2 regions of the Peribacillus sp. NPDC101481 genome follow, and region 1 is predicted to be linked to the other one. Evidence: a T-box and tRNA genes for the amino acid it is inferred to sense, from the RefSeq annotation. Region 1 holds a T-box; the other holds one or more tRNA genes.
The links. A T-box is a leader RNA that pairs with one kind of tRNA and senses whether it is charged. The one in region 1 lies ahead of tyrS (tyrosine--tRNA ligase), so its partner is inferred to be a tRNA-Tyr.
Positions count from the first base shown of each region.

Region 2: it encodes a tRNA-Tyr, which carries the amino acid that the T-box ahead of tyrS (tyrosine--tRNA ligase) is inferred to sense. The anticodon was not compared.

Region 1 is NZ_JBIWNJ010000001.1:1,436,604-1,450,390, forward strand. It holds gene hisJ (histidinol-phosphatase HisJ) at 1-101, shown strand, start outside; gene refZ (forespore capture DNA-binding protein RefZ) at 116-754, opposite strand; gene ACIROD_RS06900 (GAF domain-containing protein) at 909-1,388, shown strand; gene rpsD (30S ribosomal protein S4) at 1,841-2,443, shown strand; gene tyrS (tyrosine--tRNA ligase) at 2,540-3,796, opposite strand; T-box leader at 3,862-4,078, opposite strand; gene ACIROD_RS06915 (transglycosylase domain-containing protein) at 4,227-7,253, shown strand; gene acsA (acetate--CoA ligase) at 7,386-9,104, opposite strand; gene ACIROD_RS06925 (GNAT family N-acetyltransferase) at 9,443-10,075, shown strand; gene ACIROD_RS06930 (acetoin utilization AcuB family protein) at 10,102-10,752, shown strand; gene ACIROD_RS06935 (acetoin utilization protein AcuC) at 10,745-11,926, shown strand; gene ccpA (catabolite control protein A) at 12,018-13,022, opposite strand; gene ACIROD_RS06945 (bifunctional 3-deoxy-7-phosphoheptulonate synthase/chorismate mutase) at 13,405-13,787, opposite strand, start outside.
Region 2 is NZ_JBIWNJ010000007.1:23-8,375, forward strand. It holds rRNA gene rrf (5S ribosomal RNA) at 100-215, shown strand; tRNA gene ACIROD_RS24655 (tRNA-Asn) at 261-335, shown strand; tRNA gene ACIROD_RS24660 (tRNA-Thr) at 339-411, shown strand; tRNA gene ACIROD_RS24665 (tRNA-Glu) at 443-517, shown strand; tRNA gene ACIROD_RS24670 (tRNA-Val) at 535-610, shown strand; tRNA gene ACIROD_RS24675 (tRNA-Thr) at 626-701, shown strand; tRNA gene ACIROD_RS24680 (tRNA-Tyr) at 720-803, shown strand; tRNA gene ACIROD_RS24685 (tRNA-Gln) at 908-982, shown strand; tRNA gene ACIROD_RS24690 (tRNA-Gly) at 986-1,057, shown strand; tRNA gene ACIROD_RS24695 (tRNA-Ala) at 1,079-1,154, shown strand; gene rocF (arginase) at 1,362-2,264, shown strand; gene ACIROD_RS24705 (aspartyl-phosphate phosphatase Spo0E family protein) at 2,402-2,587, opposite strand; gene sigW (RNA polymerase sigma factor SigW) at 2,760-3,323, shown strand; gene ACIROD_RS24715 (anti-sigma factor family protein) at 3,340-3,963, shown strand; gene cdaA (diadenylate cyclase CdaA) at 4,169-4,993, shown strand; gene ACIROD_RS24725 (CdaR family protein) at 4,986-6,350, shown strand; gene glmM (phosphoglucosamine mutase) at 6,407-7,756, shown strand; gene glmS (glutamine--fructose-6-phosphate transaminase (isomerizing)) at 8,221-8,353, shown strand, end outside.

The sequences.
Region 1 (13,787 bases):
CTTTCGATCTCGGCATTCCGCTTATTTACGGTTCCGATGCACATCAGGCTAAGGATTTGGGTCAGGGCCATCAGGCACTGATTGAAGGGTTCAATGGGTAACTCATGTATACACTTCAGCTCCGCCCGGCTAACAGTGGCTGTAGGTCGATGAAAAGGGTATCCTGCAAAAAACGTCCGACTTCATTGGCATATATATTCGTGTAATAGGCTTCCTGCGGGAACACATGAAGCACATCCATCGCATAATGGGTATGCAGGACAGGGGCCGTCAATAAACCCTTCAACTGCAGCATATACATGGGAACCGAGACCTGCTGGAAACTCCTGCTCTTGATCCCCTGTTCCAAAATATATTGAAAATAAGACTTTTCCTTTGTAAAATAAGTCGAATGAATTTCACGATTTAAATTGGAATCGAGTGAAGATTCCCCATATATGAACCGTGCAGCAAGGAAGTTTTCCCTCTGGAAAGCGAGAATATCCTTTACAAGATTCATCAAGCAATGCTGCGGGCCTTTTAGTTCCAGCAGTGTCATGTTCGTCTCAAGGACCAGGATATACTCTTCTAAATAGGAAGTGAAACAGAATTCCAGCAACCCCTGCTTATTCTTGAAATAGTAGGCAATATTCGCAGCGTTCACTTTGGCTTTATTCGCAATATCCCGTATGGATGTAGCATGATAGCCTTTTAAATGAAATAAATGCAATGCAGCTTCCACAATGGCTTGTTTCGTTGGCGTCTGGCGATTCATTCAGGCAATCCCTCGCTTTCTTTGAGACAAGTCTTGTGGACTATTTCTTCACGGAAGAGCCTGAATCCTTTAGTAAGTTCTCGACAATTTCCCAACAATAAAGCAACATGATTAGAAAGTGCTGTAAAAATATGCGGAAGACAGGTGAACGCTTTTGTTTAATGTCGAAATGTATCAAGGAAAAAAAGAAAATAACTATGATCTGGTCCAAAAGCAGCTTCTTGCCTTAATTGAAGATGAAACGAACCGGATAGCCAATTTAAGCAATGCGGCAGCTTTACTTAATCAGTTTCTTGATGAGATTAACTGGGTCGGCTTCTATTTATACGAAGAAGGCCAATTAATTTTGGGACCCTTCCAGGGCCTTCCAGCCTGTGTCCGCATTCCAATGGGCAGGGGTGTTTGCGGGACTTCAGCGGCGACTGAAAAAACCCTTCGCATAGAGGATGTCCACCAATTCCCTGGACATATCGCCTGTGATGCGGCATCAAGATCTGAAATTGTCATACCGCTCATGAAGGATGGCAAATTGATCGGTGTCCTCGATATCGACAGTCCGGTCACGGACCGTTTTGACGAAATGGATCAGCAAGGACTGGAGAAGTTCGCTGAAATCCTTTCCAGGCATCTATAAAGTTAAAGGGAGCGGCAATCCTTGCCTGCTCCCTTTTCCATTACAGGCCCCATGTACATGTACCCGGTCCTTCCTGAATTCTTCACAATATATAACGCCTCATCGGCCCATTTGATATTTTTCTCCATTCATTATCACGCTTACATTGAAAAAACCTCACAAAAAAATTGCCGTTTTTAAATTTACCTGCTGCGATTCTCTTTATCTACGCCTTTTAATTAATCACAACTGTCCTTGACTCATTGAGCCAAATATTATACAATACTCTTTGTGTAAAATATTGCAGCCTATGTGACAGCCTTTATGTTCTCATTTTGTTCCTCAATACAGAGGTGTATCTCGTAACCCTCTGCTGCTAGGGCGAAGGTACATGAAAACAAAATGGTCATAATCGTACATTCACACGGTTTTTATTTTACCAAAATAAAAACATTTAAAGGAGGAGTCATCCTATGGCTCGTTATACTGGCCCAAGCTGGAAACTATCCCGTCGTTTAGGAATTTCCCTAACAGGTACTGGTAAAGAATTAGAAAAACGCCCTTATGCTCCAGGACAACATGGTCCTAACCAACGTAGAAAAATTTCCGAATACGGAATGCAACTACAAGAGAAACAAAAACTTCGTCACATGTACGGAATCACTGAACGTCAATTCCGCACAATGTTCGACCGCGCTGGCAAACTTAAAGGTGTACATGGTGAAAACTTCATGGTTCTTCTTGAATCACGTCTTGATAACCTAGTTTACCGTCTTGGTTTAGCTCGTACACGTCGTCAAGCACGTCAACTTGTTAACCACGGTCACATCACTGTAGACGGAAGCCGCGTAGACATTCCATCTTACAAAGTGTCTCTTGGACAAACTATTTCAGTTCGTGAAAAATCACGTAACTTCTCAATCATTAAAGAATCAGTTGAAGCAACTAACTTCGTTCCTGATTTCCTTACTTTTGATGCTGAGAAATTAGAAGGTACTTTCACTCGTTTACCAGAACGTTCTGAATTGCCTGCTGAAATTAACGAAGCTCTTATCGTTGAGTTCTACTCTCGTTAATAACTTCAAAAACCCCATCCTTGGATGGGGTTTTTTTTGCATCTAAACACCCCTGCATGAGAAAGCCCGGCTGTAATTCAGCCGGGCCTTGAACAATCATTTCACTAATGTATATTTCTTTTTGCCGCGACGAACCAGGATGAACTCCCCTTCAATCTTAGAAGCTTCCGTCACTACATATTGCAGATCAGTCACTTTCTCCCCATTTATGGAGATTGCCCCATTCTGAATATCTTCCCGGGCTTGACGCTTTGATGGCGAAATTTTCGCTTCAACGATTAAATCGACCAAACCGATATCTTCCTTGCTTTCACGTTTGAAGCTAGGAACATCTTTGAAGCCCAATTTGATTTCCGCCGCACTTAAATTCTTCACCTCTCCGCTGAATAGGGCTGCAGAGATTTTGATTGCCTGGTCAAGAGCTTCCTGACCATGAATCAAACGGGTCATTTCTTCCCCTAAAGCTTTTTGCGCTTTACGCAAATGCGGTTCGGACTGTACGGATTGCTCTAACTCTTCAATCACCTCACGAGATAGGAATGTGAAGAATTTCAGGTATTTCACGACATCAGCATCGGCTGTATTGATCCAGAATTGGTAAAATTCATACGGAGTCGTCTTTTCAGGATCAAGCCAAATCGCTCCGCCTTCCGTTTTACCGAATTTCGTTCCATCCGCTTTCGTTACGAGCGGGATCGTCATACCGAATGCTTTTGCATCCTCATCATTGGATTTCCGGATCATTTCCAGCCCAGTCGTAATATTGCCCCATTGATCACTGCCGCCAATTTGCAATTTACAGTTGTAATTGCTGTACAAATGGCCGAAATCAATTCCTTGTAAGATCGTGTACGCGAATTCAGTAAAGGAAATTCCCGTATCCAAGCGGGAAGCAACCGTATCTTTTGCCAGCATGTAGTTAATGCCGATGTATTTCCCATAATCACGCAAGAACGTGACCATATCGATTTTACCTATCCAGTCATAGTTATTGACCATGATCGCACCATTTTCACCTTCGAATTCAAAGATGTGGGATAGCTGCCCTTTTATGCAGTCGGCATTATAGAGCACTTTTTCCAGCGTTTGCAGCTGGCGTTCCTCTTTTTTACCGCTTGGATCACCGATAAGTCCAGTCGCACCACCCACTAATACAATGGGACGATGGCCATGCTGCTGAAAACGGCGCAATGTCAAGAATGGCAATAGATGTCCGATATGCATACTATCCGCAGTTGGATCGACACCACAGTATAAAGAAATTTTCTCTTTTTCTAAAAGGTTCTTAAACCCCTCTTCATCCGTTTGTTGATAAATAATCCCTCTCCATTCGAGGTCTTTAAGCAATTCCATTTAATTTTCCTCCTCATCTTAGAAAAAAACCGCAAAAAGCACACAAAAACGCCCCTTCATAAATATGAAGGGACGAATGAATTCGCGGTACCACCCAACTTGAGGACATACTATGCCCTCCGCTCAAGACGAATAACGGTCGTCAACCGTTTCCTGCTACTAATCATTTCACAGCAAATGCTCCAGGAAGTAATTCATCATACTATTTGTACCGATTTCCACTAACCACCGGCTCTCTGAAACAGGGATAGTCTGACTACTGGGTCCTATCATCGCGATCATTTAATCATTTTATTGTTGTTAATAAACTTTTATCATACATAAGATTCCTTGTCAACATACCCTTACAGATTATAGAAAAATAAGAAAGATGCCCTTTCCCCTACCTGTTGTATGCTATAATATATGTGATTTCAGGGGGTATGATACGATGAATAATAATCAAAAAGATAGATTTCTAACAGTCTGGAAGCAGCTGACCCGTTTTTTTCAAAATGAAAAAACACATAAGAACGCGCGGGTTACATACCAAGTCATTTGGAATTTAACGCTGATCTTCATTATTGTCGGGATTCTAGGATTCTCATTCGCCGGCGGCGTCGGAGCCGGCTATTTCGCTGCCCTCGTCAATGATGAGCCGGTACGCTCAAAAGAAGATTTGAAAAAAGACATTTACAATTATGAAGAGACCTCTGAAGTATACTTTGCTGATGAAGTATACTTGGGCAAGCTTAAGAGTGACCTTGAGCGTGAAGAAGTGTCCATCGATAAAGTTTCCGAGCATCTAAAAAATGCAGTCATCGCTACTGAAGATGAGTATTTTTATGAGCATGACGGGGTTGTCCCGAAAGCTATCCTGCGTGCGATTTACCAGGAATTTTCGAATGCAACCGTCCAATCGGGAGGAAGTACATTAACACAGCAGCTCATTAAAAACCAGGTCCTGACCAACGAAGTATCGTTTGAACGGAAAGCAAAAGAAATCCTGCTTGCGCTCCGGGTCGAAAAATTCTTTGAAAAAGAAGAGATTTTGGAAACGTACTTAAACGTCTCCACTTTGGGACGAAACTCTTCAGGCCGTAACATCGCCGGGGTCGAGTCCGCCGCTGAAGGTATTTTTGGCGTGGAGGCCAAAGATCTGACACTGCCCCAATCAGCCTTTATCGCTGGATTGCCGCAAAGCCCTTTCGGATATACACCATATACCCAGAAAGGAAAATTGAAGGAAAATCAAGTGCCCGGCATCAACCGGATGAAAACCGTTTTAAAGCGGATGTATAGTAACGGATACATAACAAAAGCAGAATATGATAAAGCAAACGCATACGACATTACAAAAGACTTTATCGGTAAAACGGAGATGCCGTCGGAGAAATATCCATGGCTCACCTATGAAATCGAAAAACGCTCCATCGAAATCCTATCTGTCAGTCTGGCAAAAGAAGATGGATATGAAGAGAAAGATTTAAAGAATGATGATTTAAAAGCTCAATATCTAGCACTTGCCGATCGTAAGCTCCGGCAAAACGGCTATCAGATTTATACGACAATCGATAAAAAGATTTATGACAAGATGCAGGAAGTTACGAAAAACTATCCGAATTATGGATACGATAAAACGGCACAAGTCGTCGATCCAGATACGAAGGAAATGAAAACGGTGGGTGAGCCCGTTGAAGCCGGGGCCATTCTCATCGAAAATAAAACAGGAAAAATCATCAGTTTCGTAGGCGGCCGTGATTTCAAGCGGGAACAGACGAACCACGCCACCGCATCATTGCGATCGAACGGATCTACGATGAAGCCCTTGGTGATATATGGTCCAGGCATCGAGCTAGGCAAGATCTCGCCTGGCAGCGTATCGGCTAATGTGCCGATTTCCATTCCAACAGGCGGCAAACCGTGGAGTCCAGGAAACTATGGCGGCGGCAGCTATACGGGAGTATCGACTGCCCGCGAGGCCCTGAAGAATTCCTACAATATCCCGGCAGCGCTCTTTTACAAAAAAATAATCAACCTGAGCCCCGCTTCGTATTTGGAAAAAATGGGCTTCTCCACCGTGACGAAAGGGGATTACTCCAATCTTGCCTTGTCATTAGGTGCGATGGAAAAAGGTGTAACCGTTGAAGAAAACGTCAATGCATTTGGTACATTTGCCAATTCAGGAGATTTCATCGATGCTTATATGATCGATAAGATCGTTTCGAAAGATGGCAAAGTCATCTATCAGCATAAAGTGAAACCAGTGGATGTTTTCTCTCCGCAAGCCGCTTACTTGACGCTTGATATGATGCGTGATGTCGTAAACAGCGGGACGGCGTCCTCGGTCAGGAACCGACTTGCCTTCTCAAGCGATTGGGCAGGTAAGACCGGTACTTCACAAAACTATTGGGACGCTTGGTTCGTCGCTACGAATCCCAATGTATCATTCGGTACATGGCTGGGATATGATACACCGAAATCCTTGCAAGGGACCTATAATGGTCTTGAATATAATAAACGTAATATGTATTATTGGGCAGATCTGATCAATGCCGCATATAAAGTCGACCCTAAACTCATCGACCCCGATAAGCGATTTGAAATGCCGGGCGGAATTGTCAGCCGTTCCTTCTGTGGCGTTTCAGGACTGCTTCCTTCAAGTTCATGCCAAAAGGCCGGGCTTGTCAAATCGGATTTATTCATCGCGAAATATGCTCCATCCAGGGCGGATGATAGTTTCATAGATGGACAATATGTATCAGTCGGCAGCAAACGCTACGCAGCCCTTCCGCAAACGCCTGGCGAATTCACAAGCGGCGGGTTCATGTTGAATCCAGATTCATTTGCAGATATCGGATTGAGATATGTCGTTGACCCGGGCTCCGTGATTCCTGGAGCCGAAAAATCAGGAAATGTCGTCGGGGCGACAGCGAAATTGAATGATAATGGCAAAGCACCAGATCCCCTATCCATAACGATCGGTAACGATAAAATTACATGGGGCTTGCATGATGAAGGAGATGTCGTCGGTTATCGTGTCTATAAAGACGGCAAGAAAGTGGCGAGCATCAATGCTGGGGAGAGCCTTGTTTATAAAGTCGGCTCAGGCGGTTCCTATTATGTAACGGCCGTAGACATAGTCGGCAAAGAATCAGCCCCTTCTCAACGTGTTGAAAGCGGCGCTAAAAAGACCGGTTCAAAAGAAGATTCCACAAAAACTAAAGATGATCGTGGAAAAGATAAAATAGCTAACGAAGATAAAAAAACAGACTCAAAAGAAGAGAACGGTTCAGATAAAGTAAAAGAAAAAGAACCAGAAAAAGAAACGCAAACGGATAATAATAAAGAGCCAGCTCAAGATAAAGATCAAAACAAAGAGAATACAGATCAGGAAAATCAAGAGACCGACAAAGAGCAAGGCACCGTCAATGATAAAGAGCAAGACACGGATAAAGCTGAAGAAGAGGAAGAATGACACTCTTTCTTGAACTAAAAACAGGCTGTCGGTTACCCCGACAGCCTGTTTCCTTATACTCTCCCCAAAAAGGCATCCATGGAAGTGACCATGGATGCCTTTTCCTTCTCAATAATCAGTAAGACTAAGTTTTCAATCCTCCATCGATGATAAATCACCAGTTGGCAGATCAAGTTCCCAAGCTTTCAAGACACGACGCATGATTTTACCGCTTCTTGTTTTAGGAAGTTTATCCCTGAATTCAATTTCACGAGGTGCCGCATGTGCTGCTAGACCATGCTTTACAAATGTACGAATTTCCTCAATCAATTCATCGTTTGCCTCGTATCCGTCACGAAGTGCGATGAACGCTTTGATAATTTCCCCCCGAACCGGATCCGGCTTACCGATGACCCCCGCTTCGGCTACGGCTGGATGCTCGACCAATTTGCTTTCCACTTCGAAAGGACCTACCCTCTCCCCTGCCGTCATGATGACATCATCAACACGGCCTTGGAACCAGAAATAACCATCTTCATCCATATATGCGGAATCTCCTGAAACATACCAATCACCTGGCATAAAGTAAGATTCATATTTAGCTTCATTCTTCCAGACGGTCTTCATCATCGAAGGCCAGCCTTTCTTGATGGCAAGGTTCCCCATTCTATGCGGCGGAAGCTCGTTGCCTTGATCATCCACTATTGCCGCCTTCACACCTGGAATCGGTTTGCCCATCGAGCCAGGTTTGATTTCCAGGCAAGGATAATTGCAGATGACCTGTGCCCCGGTCTCCGTCATCCACCATGTATCATGGATACGGTGATTGAATACCTTCATTCCCCAGCGCACCACTTCCGGGTTCAACGGTTCACCCACACTTAATATATGGCGGAGAGAACTCAAATCGAACCGCTTAACGATTTCGTCACCTGCGCCCATCAGCATCCTGAAGGCAGTCGGGGCACTATACCATACCGTGACACCAAAGTCTTCCAAGGTCTTGTACCAGGATTCAGGCTTGAACCGCCCGCCTACAATGACATTCGAGGTCCCTGTCAGCCAAGGTCCAAATATCCCATAAGACGTCCCTGTCACCCATCCAGGGTCCGCTGTGCACCAATACACGTCCTCATCCTTCAAATCAAGGACCCACCTTGCCGTTTGATAATGCTGGATCATCGCATTATGAACGTGCAGCACTCCTTTTGGTTTGCCTGTGGAACCTGAGGTGTAGTGAAGAATCAGACCGTCATTCCGATCCACCCATTCAATTTCGAATTTTTTGTCGGCTTCTTTTAATTTTTTATTGAAGTTATGGTAATTTCCTTCTTCTTTTATATTTTCCCCCACCAAGAAAATATGCTTTAAATGGGGTAATTCATCCACCGGGACACGCGGCAAAAGTTCAGGTGTCGTCACTATCACACTTGCCTCACTATCTTCAAGACGGTCCCTTATGGCTCCTTCCATGAAGGCTTCGAACAACGGCCCTACGACCGCTCCCGTTTTAATCGCACCCAACAATGCAAAATAAAGCTCCGGGGAGCGAGGCATGAAGATGAAAACACGATCTCCTTTTTCCACATTGGCAATGTTCTTGAACACATTGGCCGCTTGATTCGTATAATCTTTCATTTCCTTGAATGTATACTTTTCATTTCTTTTATCGTCTTTGTAATAAAGGGCCACTTTATTCTTTTTGTATGTTTCGACATGGCGGTCAATGGCTTCATACGCAAGATTCACTTTACCGGTTTCAGACCAGGAGAATTCCTTTTCCGTCTCAGACCAGTCAAACTTATTGTATTTTTCATCATAATTCTTTAAATTAAAATTACCTTCCACTACTGGTAACGCTTTCACATTCATACGACAAACTCCCCCTTCATTCGGCTCTATATTTTTATTATAGTATAAGAATCGAATTATCTCAATTTTTAAAATATTGAATACTTCCATATAAGGGAAATCCCTTCTTGGTGAATTTTGAAAGCAACTGGTATATTGTTATGGTTAAGGCGAATCCATATGATGGCCGTGAAAGACGAAGCAATGTAACAAAAGCGCCTTGAACTTTCTGAATTATGCCCCTCGTTTTCATGTATAATTTATGTAAGCTTTCCATTCGGTCAGTTTTTAAAAGCAATGCTTCGTATACTCCGGAATGCGAGAGTGTAAGATTACTATATAACAAGGGTGGTGAAAGAATGGAATATAGTAAGACCTTTTACACTAAGGAACTGCAGACATTAAGCGGAACGCTCATCATCGAGGGGCCGTTAAGCGGCGAAAAAATGTCCGCTTATGAGTTTCACGAAGACTTGGTCGCCTTTCGCCCGCCTGCTTTGCAGCATAAAGCGTTAATAGAGATTGCAGACTTGCCTGAGGGCAGGATCTTTATCGCCCGTGAAAATGAAACAATCGTGGGTTATGTAACTTACTTATATCCCGATCCCTTGGAGCGCTGGTCTGAAATCAAGATGGAGGACCTGATTGAGCTTGGTGCAATCGAGGTCATCCCTAAATACCGGGGTGCCTCCGTCGGGAAAAACCTAATCCGCCTTTCCATGGAAGACGATTCGGTTGAAGACTTCATCATCATCACCACTGAATACTATTGGCATTGGGATTTGAAAGGGACAGGTCTGAATATTTGGGACTATCGCAAGGTCATGGAAAAAATGATGAGTGCCGGTGGTTTGGTCTACTTTGCAACAGATGACCCTGAAATCAGTTCCCACCCGGCCAACTGTCTGATGGCCCGTATTGGCAAAAGGGTCCCGCCGGAATCCATCCAGAAATTCGACCAATTGCGTTTTATGAATCGGTTTATGTATTAAAGAGGCGAGTAAGAGGAGGAAGGAAAATGATTGTTGAAACAATAATGAATGAGGATATTATCACCCTCACTCCAACCGATACAATCCATAGCGCTGTCTTGATCATCAAGGAGAAGCGAATTCGCCATATCCCGATTGTCGATGACAGCTTTCAACTTGTGGGATTAGTCAGCGACCGTGATATTCGGGATGCTGCCCCTTCTATATTCCGTACCGAAGAATACAAAAATGATTTACAAAAACCACTATCAAGCATCATGAAAACGGAAATAATCACAGGGCACCCGCTGGATTTCGTGGAAGAAATCGGGGCTGTTTTCTGTGATAACAATATCAGCTGCCTTCCAATCGTAAAGGGAAGGAAGTTAGTGGGAATCATAACCGGTTCTGATTTACTTCATTCATACGTTGAGTTGACTGGAGTCAATCAGCCCGGTTCCCAAATCGAAATCAGAATCCCGGATAAGGCAGGTTCCCTTCATGATATTGCCCATATTTTCAAAAGGCGCAATACGAATATCCTGAGCACCCTCGTTTATCCTGAAAAAAATGGAACCGACTATAAAATTCTTGTAATTCGTGTACAGACGATGAATCCATTCATGGTGGTGGAGGATTTGAAGAAAGAAGGCTATACCGTTTTATGGCCTAGTCTACCGGGGTTTTCACATGAATGATACATCCCTTTTCGTATATTCGGATGAACTCCTTACCTACAAATTCAACGATGAGCATCCATTCAATCAAAAACGGCTTAAACTCACGCTTGATTTATTAAAAAAACACCATGCAATCAATGATGATCAAATTATCAAGCCCAGAATGGCAACCGATGCAGAATTGGAACTGATTCATGATCACCATTATGTAAACGCTGTCAGGTTGGCAGGCCAGGGAAAGCTCCCCCCTGAAAAGGCTGTGAATTATGGGCTAGGAACGGAGGATACCCCCATCTTCCCCAAAATGCACGAAGCAAGTGCATTGCTTGTAGGCGGTACCTTGACGGCTGTGGATGCCGTCATGACCGGCCAGTCCTTGCACGCACTTAATCTTGGCGGTGGCCTGCATCACGGTTTCCGCGGAAAAGCCTCGGGCTTTTGCATTTACAACGATAGTTCGGTCGCGATTAAATACCTGCAAAAAAAATATGGGGCGCGTGTCTTGTATGTCGATACCGATGCACATCATGGTGATGGAGTCCAATGGTCATTTTATGATGACCCGGATGTTTGTACACTATCCATCCATGAAACGGGCCGCTACTTATTTCCCGGCACCGGCAATATTAACGAGCGAGGCCAGGGAAAAGGCTACGGCTATTCATTCAACATCCCGGTCGATGCGTTCACTGAAGATGAATCATGGCTCGATTGCTACATGGCTTCCTTTAAAGAAGTCATTGAATTCTTCAAACCGGATGTCATATTAACGCAAAACGGAGCCGACTCCCATTATTACGATCCGCTCACCCATTTATCAGCCACCATGAAAATTTATAGGGAAATACCAAAGCTGGCCCACGAAATGGCCCATAAGTATTGTGAAGGACGGTGGATTGCAGTGGGCGGCGGTGGATATGATATATGGCGCGTCGTCCCGAGGGCTTGGGCGAGGGTCTGGCTTGAAATGACGAATAATGATATATCAGGTCCCCTATCAAAGGAATGGCTCGATTGCTGGCAGCCTGAGTCCCCTGTTCCCCTGCCAAATGAATGGGATGACATGGAGGATATATATGAACCCATTCCGAGGAAGCCTGAAATTACCGAGAAGAATGCCCTGACGCTTGAAAAGGTCCTTTATCCCATCAGGTCTTCCAGGCAAACAACGAAAAGCAATGAACAAAGTTAACCAAAAGATCGTTGAAAAACGATCTTTTTTGTTCGGGGCAAACATTTGAGAAACAAAAAGAGAGTGCCCTCGGGACACTCTCCAAACCAGTTTATTTCGTTGATTGACGGTTTTCAATCCGATGTGGCAGGATCACTTTTTCAAGACCTTCCTCCACTTGTTCTTTATTCATCAACTTTGTAAGAAGCCTCATCGCAACCGCACCAATATCATATAAAGGTTGAACGATCGTCGTGATTTGCGGACGTACCATCAAGGTCAATCTCGTGTTATCGAAGCTGATCACTTCAAAGTCTTCCGGTACATTAAACCCTTTGTCCTGAGCGGCATGGACAATTCCAAGCGCCATTTCATCAGCACCGGCTATGAATGCTGTCGGTCTGTCTTCAGCTTCCAGGTACTTTTCAAAAGATTCAATTCCTGAATCATATGTATAATCACCTTCAACGACATAACTTTCATCAAATGGAAGCCCAGCTTCTTTCAATCCACGTTTATAACCAGTCAATTTCATTTCATTAATCAACGCCGAAGGGTTTCCGCTTACAAAAGCGATATGCTTGTGGCCTTTTTTAGCGAAGAAGGTCACTGCGTCGAATGCCGCCGCCTCATAATCAATATTGACCGATGGAACTTGTCCGCTTTCATCCACCGAGCCTGCCAGAACGATTGGAACAGGTGAATTCTTAAACTCTTTGACATGCTCATCAGAAATGTTGCCGCCCATGAATACGATACCATCCACTTGTTTTCCAAGCATCGTATTCAGCAAATGGAATTCCTTATCTATATTCTCATCAGAACTGCTTAGAATGATATTGTATTTATACATGGTGGCTATATCTTCTATGCCCCGTGCCAATTCTGCAAAAAAGATGCTTGAGATATCCGGGATGATGACCCCGACTGTAGTCGTTTTCTTTGAGGCAAGTCCCCTTGCCACTGCATTGGGACGGTACCCTAACTTCTCAATTACATCTGAAACTTTCTTCCTTGTTGCAGGCTTTACATTTGGATTCCCGTTAACTACGCGGGAAACGGTGGCCATGGAAACATTCGCCTCACGCGCCACATCATAAATGGTTATATTATTCATTTATCCATTCCTCCATTTCTTTCATTTTCCCCATAAAAGACCCGAATTATTTCGGAAAATAATCTTTTATGCGTTTTTCTCTATAAGGAAGATTATTTTAGGAACGATCTGCCTAACAAAAAATGCAGTCCTACTCTCTTCTCAGTCAAATATTCAATACCCTATTCAAGTATAAAATTCACATAGATATCACTTTATGTATGACTCAATCTTCCGAACAGTTCTCATTCTTGTTATTTATCATACGATAGTCGAATCTTTCCTGCAATCCAATAGTGCTCATTTCGAAGCTTTTTCTGCAAAAACTAGTATTTTACCATTAAAAAAAGCCCTTGCCAAGTTGGTAAGGGCCGTAAATAGATCATTTAAAGAATTTCTTAGCTTATACTGTTACCCAGTTCAAACGTTTAATTTCTTCGTAGAATTCATCAAATTGTTTGAAGTCCATTTGCTGTGCAGAATCCGATAAAGCAACGGAAGGATCTGGATGCACTTCAGCCATAACACCGTCAGCACCGATTGCAAGAGCCGCCTTAGCCGTAGGAAGCAGAAGATCGCGACGTCCAGTTGAATGCGTTACATCAACCATGACCGGTAAATGAGTTTCTTGTTTTAAAATCGGTACAGCAGAGATATCAAGTGTATTTCTTGTTGCTTTTTCGTAAGTACGGATACCGCGCTCACAAAGGATGATGTTGCCATTGCCCTGCGACATGATGTATTCCGCTGCATGAATGAACTCTTCAATCGTTGCCGCCAGTCCAC
Region 2 (8,353 bases), on a different contig from region 1:
ACTAATAGATCGAGGACTTAACCAACGCTTTTTAAAAAATGAAATACCTTCTTATTATCTAGTTTTGAAGGAATGAAAATTCTTCAAAAATGAATATAGTCTGGCAATGATGGCGAAGAGGTCACACCCGTACCCATTCCGAACACGGAAGTTAAGTTCTTCAGCGCCGATGGTAGTTGGGGGTTTCCCCCTGTGAGAGTAGGACGTTGCCAGGCTGTTCATTTAAATCTTCAAATGGGTTTTAGGAAACATTATATTATTCCGCAGTAGCTCAGTGGTAGAGCATTCGGCTGTTAACCGAACGGTCGTAGGTTCGAGTCCTACCTGCGGAGCCATATGCTTCCATAGCTCAGTAGGTAGAGCACTTCCATGGTAAGGAAGAGGTCAGCGGTTCGAATCCGCTTGGGAGCTTCCCATTCTATCTATGAACACAAAACAGTTCGGCCCGTTGGTCAAGCGGTTAAGACACCGCCCTTTCACGGCGGTAACACGGGTTCGAATCCCGTACGGGTCACCATTTCAAATCATTAATCCGGAGGATTAGCTCAGCTGGGAGAGCATCTGCCTTACAAGCAGAGGGTCGGCGGTTCGATCCCGTCATCCTCCACCATTTTATTCTTTACTTGCCGGTGTAGCTCAACTGGTAGAGCAACTGACTTGTAATCAGTAGGTTGGGGGTTCAAGTCCTCTTGCCGGCACCACTTACAACCATATATTGCGGAGGGGTAGCGAAGTGGCTAAACGCGGCGGACTGTAAATCCGCTCCTTTGGGTTCGGCAGTTCGAATCTGCCCCCCTCCACCATTTTAATAAAATCCTGTGGATCAGTTATATATTCTCTATATTGGGGAATTATATGATTACCACCTTTTTATTTTGTTGAATATTAATTATTGCATATCATATATTGGGCTATAGCCAAGCGGTAAGGCAACGGATTTTGATTCCGTCATGCGAAGGTTCGATCCCTTCTAGCCCAGCCATTTGCGGAAGTAGTTCAGTGGTAGAATACAACCTTGCCAAGGTTGGGGTCGCGGGTTCGAATCCCGTCTTCCGCTTAATATATTTCATATCCCTTAGGGGCCTTAGCTCAGCTGGGAGAGCGCCTGCCTTGCACGCAGGAGGTCAGCGGTTCGATCCCGCTAGGCTCCACCATCAACTACATACACCAAAACTTACGTCTTAAGCCAAAAATGGTTTAAGACTTTTTTTTGTTTAAGGCTAGTTGGGTATACTAATCGCAAGAAAGATCTTTTTTCACCAAAAACATATGTGATAGGAAAACGTGCATCTTTATACATGGAAATGTCGAGTTGAACCAACCGGCATATACGCTATAAAATGGTGGAAAGGGGGAATTGTATGTCTATTCAGAAAATTTCCGTCATCGGGTTGCCTATGGACCTTGGTCAAGCAAGGCGAGGGGTGGATATGGGACCTAGTGCCATTCGCTGCGCAGAGATTGTCGAGCGGCTTGAAAGATTGAATATAGAAGTAGAGGATTTAGGGGATATAATTGTGGGGCGTCCTGAAAGTGCAGATGAGCCTGGGACAAATCTAAAAAACTTACAGCTTGTAGCAAAGGGTAACACCCTGCTTGCCACAAAAGTTGATGAAATAATAGAAGGAGGCTCCTTTCCGCTTGTATTGGGAGGAGACCATTCGATAGCCATAGGTACACTGGCAGGAGTCGCAAAGCACTATGAAAAATTAGGCGTGATTTGGTACGACGCACACGGGGATTTAAATACGGAAGATACTTCACCATCCGGGAATATACACGGTATGCCCCTGGCTGTCAGTATCGGGCTTGGACATCCGGACCTAATAAATATCCATGGTTTTGCTCCAAAAGTGAAACCGGAAAACATCGTAATAATTGGGGCAAGGTCATTGGATGAAGGAGAAAAAGAACTTATCCGTGAGAAAGGGATTAAGGTATTCACGATGCATGAGATTGACCGTTTGGGAATGACACGGGTCATGGAAGAATGCATTGATTACCTAAGGGAAAGAACGGATGGCGTCCACCTTTCATTGGATTTGGATGGAGTTGACCCAGCAGATGCACCCGGAGTGGGCACACCGGTGATTGGTGGTATAAGCTATCGGGAAAGTCATTTGGCCATGGAAATGCTTGCGGAATCCAACTTGATTACATCAGCTGAATTCGTAGAGGTGAATCCCATTTTAGATGAGCGAAATAAGACGGCGATCGTTGCCGTGGCCCTAATGGGTTCCCTATTTGGAGAAAAATTATTATAACTGAAAATTAAAAGAAACAGTAACCGGCTTGTAATGGGTTACTGTTTTTTATATGCTAGAAGACGTAGGTTTATTTTCCAGGGTGTATGTAACAGGAACATAGTTATAGATAGATGGTTGCAATCGTATATCCGTATTCACTTTAGAGCACTTCTGTCTGTGGGATCTCCATTTTTAGTTAAATGGATGTATTGGATGATTAAAGAATCCAGTTTACTGCTAACTTCAACAACCTCATTATCCACCATCGAAGAACGGGAAGCCAAAAACATCATCTTCTGTCTGTATTGTTCAATATGGTCTAAAATTTGTTCAGCAGTCATATAGAGAATCACTCCCTTGAATTTTACAATTTCTTACTATATAGCCCTGTTTTTTTTTTCTTAAACATAAAATGTAAAACTTTGTTAAAATTAATGTATTAAATTTTTGAAACCTTTTAGCTTACGATTCGTAGTAATCGTATAGCCGCATGAGCGGGGGTAATACCGGAAAATGGATGCACTCATTAAAGAGAGAATTAATCAAGTATTAAAGGGAGACCATAATGCATTTGGGGAAATTGTCGAAATTTACAAGGACAAAGTTTTCCAAATATGTTTCAGGATGCTCGGAAACAGGCAAGAAGCAGAAGATTTGGCGCAAGAGGCCTTTGTAAGGGCCTACGTGAATATTCGGAGTTTCAATATAACAATGAAATTTTCTACATGGTTATATAGGATTGCGACCAATCTTTGTATTGACCGGCTTCGCAAGAAAAAACCGGACTACTATCTAGATGCAGAGGTGGCAGGAACAGAGGGATTGAATATGTATTCCCAAATTGCATCGGATATGGCGAAACCCGAGGAAGAAGTTGAATCTTTAGAACTGCAGGAAACGATTCAAGTGGAAATAATGAAATTGCCCGAGAAATACCGATCGGTAATAGTATTGAAGTATATTGAAGAGCTATCACTAAAGGAAATCAGTGAAATACTCGATTTGCCGGTCGGTACGGTTAAGACGAGGATACATCGCGGTCGGGAAGCCTTGCGTAAACAACTACGCCATTTATAAAAAGAAGGTGAGAAAAATGAACTGCCATGAGGAAATCATTGAATATATGCATGATTATTTAGATGAGGACATCAAACCGGAGCATAAAGAAGTTTTACGGGAGCACTTGAATAACTGTGCTGAATGCCGGGATTACTTTCATGAAATGAAAAAGGCGGTCGCTCTTGTACAAAGCACTTCCCATATAAAGGCCCCGGATGACTTTACAGCAAAGGTTATGGCTCAATTGCCAAAGGAAACGAAAACAACAGGTGCCAAACGTTGGTTCAAAAGCCATCCCTTCATGACAGCGGCAGCGATGTTCATCATATTGATGACAGGATCTGTTTTTTCGACTTATAATCAGGACGAACATTTTTCAGTATCAAAGCAGCCTAACTTAGTGGTCGATGGTGAAACGGTGATTGTGCCTGAGGGTGAGACAATCAAGGGAAATGTGGTAGTTCAAAATGGTAACATTCAAATAGATGGTGAAGTAGAGGGAGATGTAACAGTCATAAATGGGCATAAATATATGTCTAAGGCAGGGAATGTGACCGGGAGCATCCATGTTATTGACCAAGCTTTTGAGTGGATGTGGTATAAAGTAAAGGACACTGCAACCTCGTTGGTTCCTGCTAAAGATGAGAATAGGGAATAGAAGCTGGGTGAGGGCACCGTTTTTCATTTAAGGTGACTTCGCCCAGCTTTATTTTTTTAGGGGACCATTATTCATGGTTCTTTTTTCCTGTGTAAATTTCTCACACTAGTTTTTAGATGTATCATTTAAAAAATGGTATACTATTAAGGTTATCGTATAAAGATTGTAATTGGTATTTGGAGTAATACTGACTGGAGGAAACAACATGTCTTTAACCAATTTGACTGTTTGGGACTATGTAGTAAATTTCATTGATATTCTCCTTGTATGGTTTGTGATATATAAATTGTTAACTATTATTCGAGGCACGAAGGCTATTCAGCTGCTAAAAGGAATTTTTGTAATTGTCATTGTAAAAAGCTTAAGCAACCTGTTTGGTTTCAATACACTCGGATGGTTAATGGCACAAGTCATGAATTGGGGAGTATTGGCGATTCTCGTCATTTTTCAACCTGAACTGAGAAGGGCACTTGAACAATTAGGACGCGGGAAGCTCTTTGCAAGGGGCACCGTTCCAGAAGAGAATCAGCAAGAGCGTTTAGTCGAGGAAATCCTAAAGGCGTCCACCTATATGGCAAAAAGGCGTATAGGAGCCTTGATTACGATAGAAAAAGGTACGGAGCTTGGGGATTATGTTGAAACGGGGATACCCCTGAAATCCTACATTTCTTCAGAACTGCTCATTAATATCTTCATCCCTAATACGCCGCTCCATGATGGCGCAGTTATTTTGCAAAATAACCAAGTGGCGGCTGCAGCCTGCTATTTGCCATTATCAGAGAGTCCATTCATATCAAAGGAACTTGGTACACGGCATAGGGCAGCCATAGGCATGAGTGAAGTTACGGATAGTCTTACGATTGTCGTTTCAGAAGAAACGGGAGGAATATCCGTCACTAAAAACGGGGAACTTTACCGGGATTTGAATCAAGAATCATTTAGGGCCATGCTTACAAGTGAACTGGTAGTGGAAAACATCAAATCAACTTCCTCAAGCATCTTTAACTGGAGGGGGAAAAAGAATGGATAAATTCACCAATAGCGCTTGGTTTATGAGAATCGTAGCTTTCGCCTTGGCAGCACTTTTGTTCATTTCCATTAACTTTGAGATGGAGTCGGATAAAAAATCGCTTGGTTTATCGACAGCCCCTGAAATCAGTACGGAGACCATCGAAAATGTACCGGTTGAAGTGTACTATGACCGTGAGAATCTAGTGGTGAGCGGAGTGCCGGAGACGGTTGATGTTACGCTTAAGGGAGCAAAAAGCCTCTTGATAAATGCGAAAAATCAAAGGGACTTTAAAGTGTATGTAGACCTTTCCGATCCTGCAATCTCAATGGGGGACAGAACTGTCACATTTAAAATAAGTGAGTTGAATGAAAAGTTAGTGGCGACGATCGATCCGGAATATGCCGAAGTCAACGTTCAGGAACGGGTGACGAAGGAATTCTCCGTTGAAGCCGAGTATAATAGCTCTTTACTTGAAGAAGGTTATACCGCTGGTCAGCCAACAGTCAGCCCGAAAACTGTCAAAATTACGGGTGCTAAAGATGCGATTGAACAAATTTCGTATGTAAAGGCAAACCTTGAAATAAGTAAGGGACTTAGCGAAACGGTGAACGCCAAGGCTACCGTTAAAGCCCTGGACAGAGACTTGAATAAGCTGGATGTGACGATCGAGCCATCTTCAGTTGCCGTTTCCTTAAAAGTGAGCATTCCTTCCAAGACGGTTTCGATAGAACCGAAGCAAACTGGCAAGACAAAGGATGGCATCAGGATCACAAGTATGAGTGTCGACCCAAAAGAGGTCACCTTATTCGGTTCGGAATCGGAACTGGAGAAAATAGATGAAATAAATCTTCCTGTAAATATCTCGAAAATCGATGGTGATACAGAATTGGAACTCGATCTTAATAAACCGGAAAGTGTACAAAAAATGTCCTTGGGTAAGGCAAAGGTCAAGATTCGCACCGAGAAAGTTGATGTGGATGAAGAGAGTTCAGAGCCAGTCGTAGAAGAGGAAGAACCTGAAACTGAACAAAAACAAGAAGAGCCAGTAGTCGAAAAAGAAGAAGAAAAAGAAAAAGATGAAACGGCTGCCGTTGAGTCCAAAACTTTCAACAATATACAAATTGTTCCTGTGGGCATACAGGATGGCCAAAATGCCGAATTGGAATCCGATGTAACTAGCATCACTTTGCTTGGTGAGGCGGATGATTTGAAGAAAATAACTAAAGACGACATTAATCTTACAGTAGATGTGAGTAATTTAGATGAAGGTACGCATGATGTGGATTTGGCGGTATCAGTGCCTGAGGGAATGGAATGGGAACTGGATTCTGAAACGATCTCGGTCACCATCACACAAAAAGACGAAGAGACATGACCTTGCTTTAACAACATCATTTAATTCAGTAACGATTCGAAGAAGGAGCGATAAAGATGGGTAAATATTTTGGAACAGACGGAGTAAGGGGTATAGCGAATAGCGAATTAACACCGGAGTTGGCATTTAAACTAGGCCGTTTTGGTGGCTATGTTCTTACTAGAAATACAGAAAAACCCAAAGTGCTGATAGGGCGCGATACTCGTATTTCAGGTGAAATGCTGGAAGGTGCGCTTGTTGCCGGTCTTTTATCCATTGGGGCTGAAGTGATGCGCCTTGGGGTCATTTCGACACCGGGAGTTGCCTATTTAACAAAGGCCTTAAGTGCTGAAGCAGGTGTCATGATCTCCGCTTCGCATAATCCGGTAGCGGATAATGGCATTAAATTCTTTGGACCGGATGGGTTTAAGTTATCCGATGACCAAGAAGCGGAAATTGAAGCACTATTAGATATGGAAAAGGATGAGCTTCCACGCCCGGTTGGCGGAGATTTAGGCCATTTGAACGATTATTTTGAAGGAGGGCAAAAGTATCTCCAGTACTTGAAACAATCAGTGGATGAAGACTTTACAGGCATTCATGTTGCTCTTGATTGTGCACATGGGGCGACATCTGCCTTGGCCATGCACCTGTTTGCAGATCTTGATGCAGACATCTCTACTATGGGGGCATCGCCAAATGGATTGAACATTAATGATAAGGTAGGTTCCACCCACCCTGAAGCACTTGCTGAATTCTTAAAAGAAAAAGGTGCGGATGTTGGACTTGCTTTCGATGGTGACGGAGACCGTGTCATTGCCATAGATGAAAAAGGAAATATCGTGGACGGCGACCAAATCATGTATATCTGTGCGAAATACTTGAAAGAAAATAACCGTCTGAAACAGGGAACAGTGGTTTCTACGATCATGAGCAACCTTGGTTTTTATAAAGGTCTTGAAGAGCATGGCATACAAAGCGCCCAGACGGCAGTGGGTGATCGCTATGTGGTCGAGGAGATGCGAAAAGGCGGCTATAACCTTGGCGGTGAACAATCCGGACATATCATCTTCCTGGACTATAACACGACAGGTGATGGCTTATTGACGGGTCTACAGCTTGTGAACATCATGAGCGATACCCAAAAAACCTTATCGGAGCTTGCTGGCGAGATGAAGAAATATCCACAAACGCTGATCAATGTCAGAGTTACCGATAAACACGCTGTAACCGATAATGAAAAGGTACAGGAAGTCATCAAGGCTGTTGAAGGGGAAATGAACGGAAATGGCCGTATTTTGGTGAGACCATCCGGTACTGAACCGCTAGTCCGTGTTATGGCTGAAGCACCGACAGTTGAGGAATGCACTAATTATGTAGATCGCATCGTCGCAGTTGTAAGAGCGGAAATGGGAATAAACGAATAACCAATCCTATGCATAAAAGGAACTAAATTTCCTTTTATGCATATTTTTATAAAGAAGTTCTTTTTCGCAGGTCTTGGTAATAAAGAATTGACCTATGTCCCTTATTTAAGGTATGATTATCCTGATTTACAACTCATTTTCTTGAAAATGGCTGTTTTAAAAAGGAGGGTAGGCAAGGAGAAACGGATTCACAAAAGCGCCTGAACTAAGTCTGGACGAGAAATGGCTTAGTTGACGAGGAGGAGGTTTATCGAATGATCGGCGGATACCTCCCGGCTGAAGTGCACAGCCGCAATAATTCCAATCTTAAAACAGTAGGGCAACTTACTGCACAAAGGGTTGGAAATGCACAATGGGAAAAAGTGCTTTAGGGCATTTCCTTTATAAAAATATATTAGAGATGAGGGGGCAGGGATGCCCCCGTGCATTCCTGTTCCCTCGAATCGGTTGGAGGAACAGAAATTATGTGTGGAATTGTTGGATATATTGGACTTAACGATGCAAAGGAAATTTTATTAAAAGGTCTTGAAAAACTTGAATATCGCGGTTATGACTCTTCAGGGATTGCTGTGAGAAATGAAGCAGGCGTGACAATCT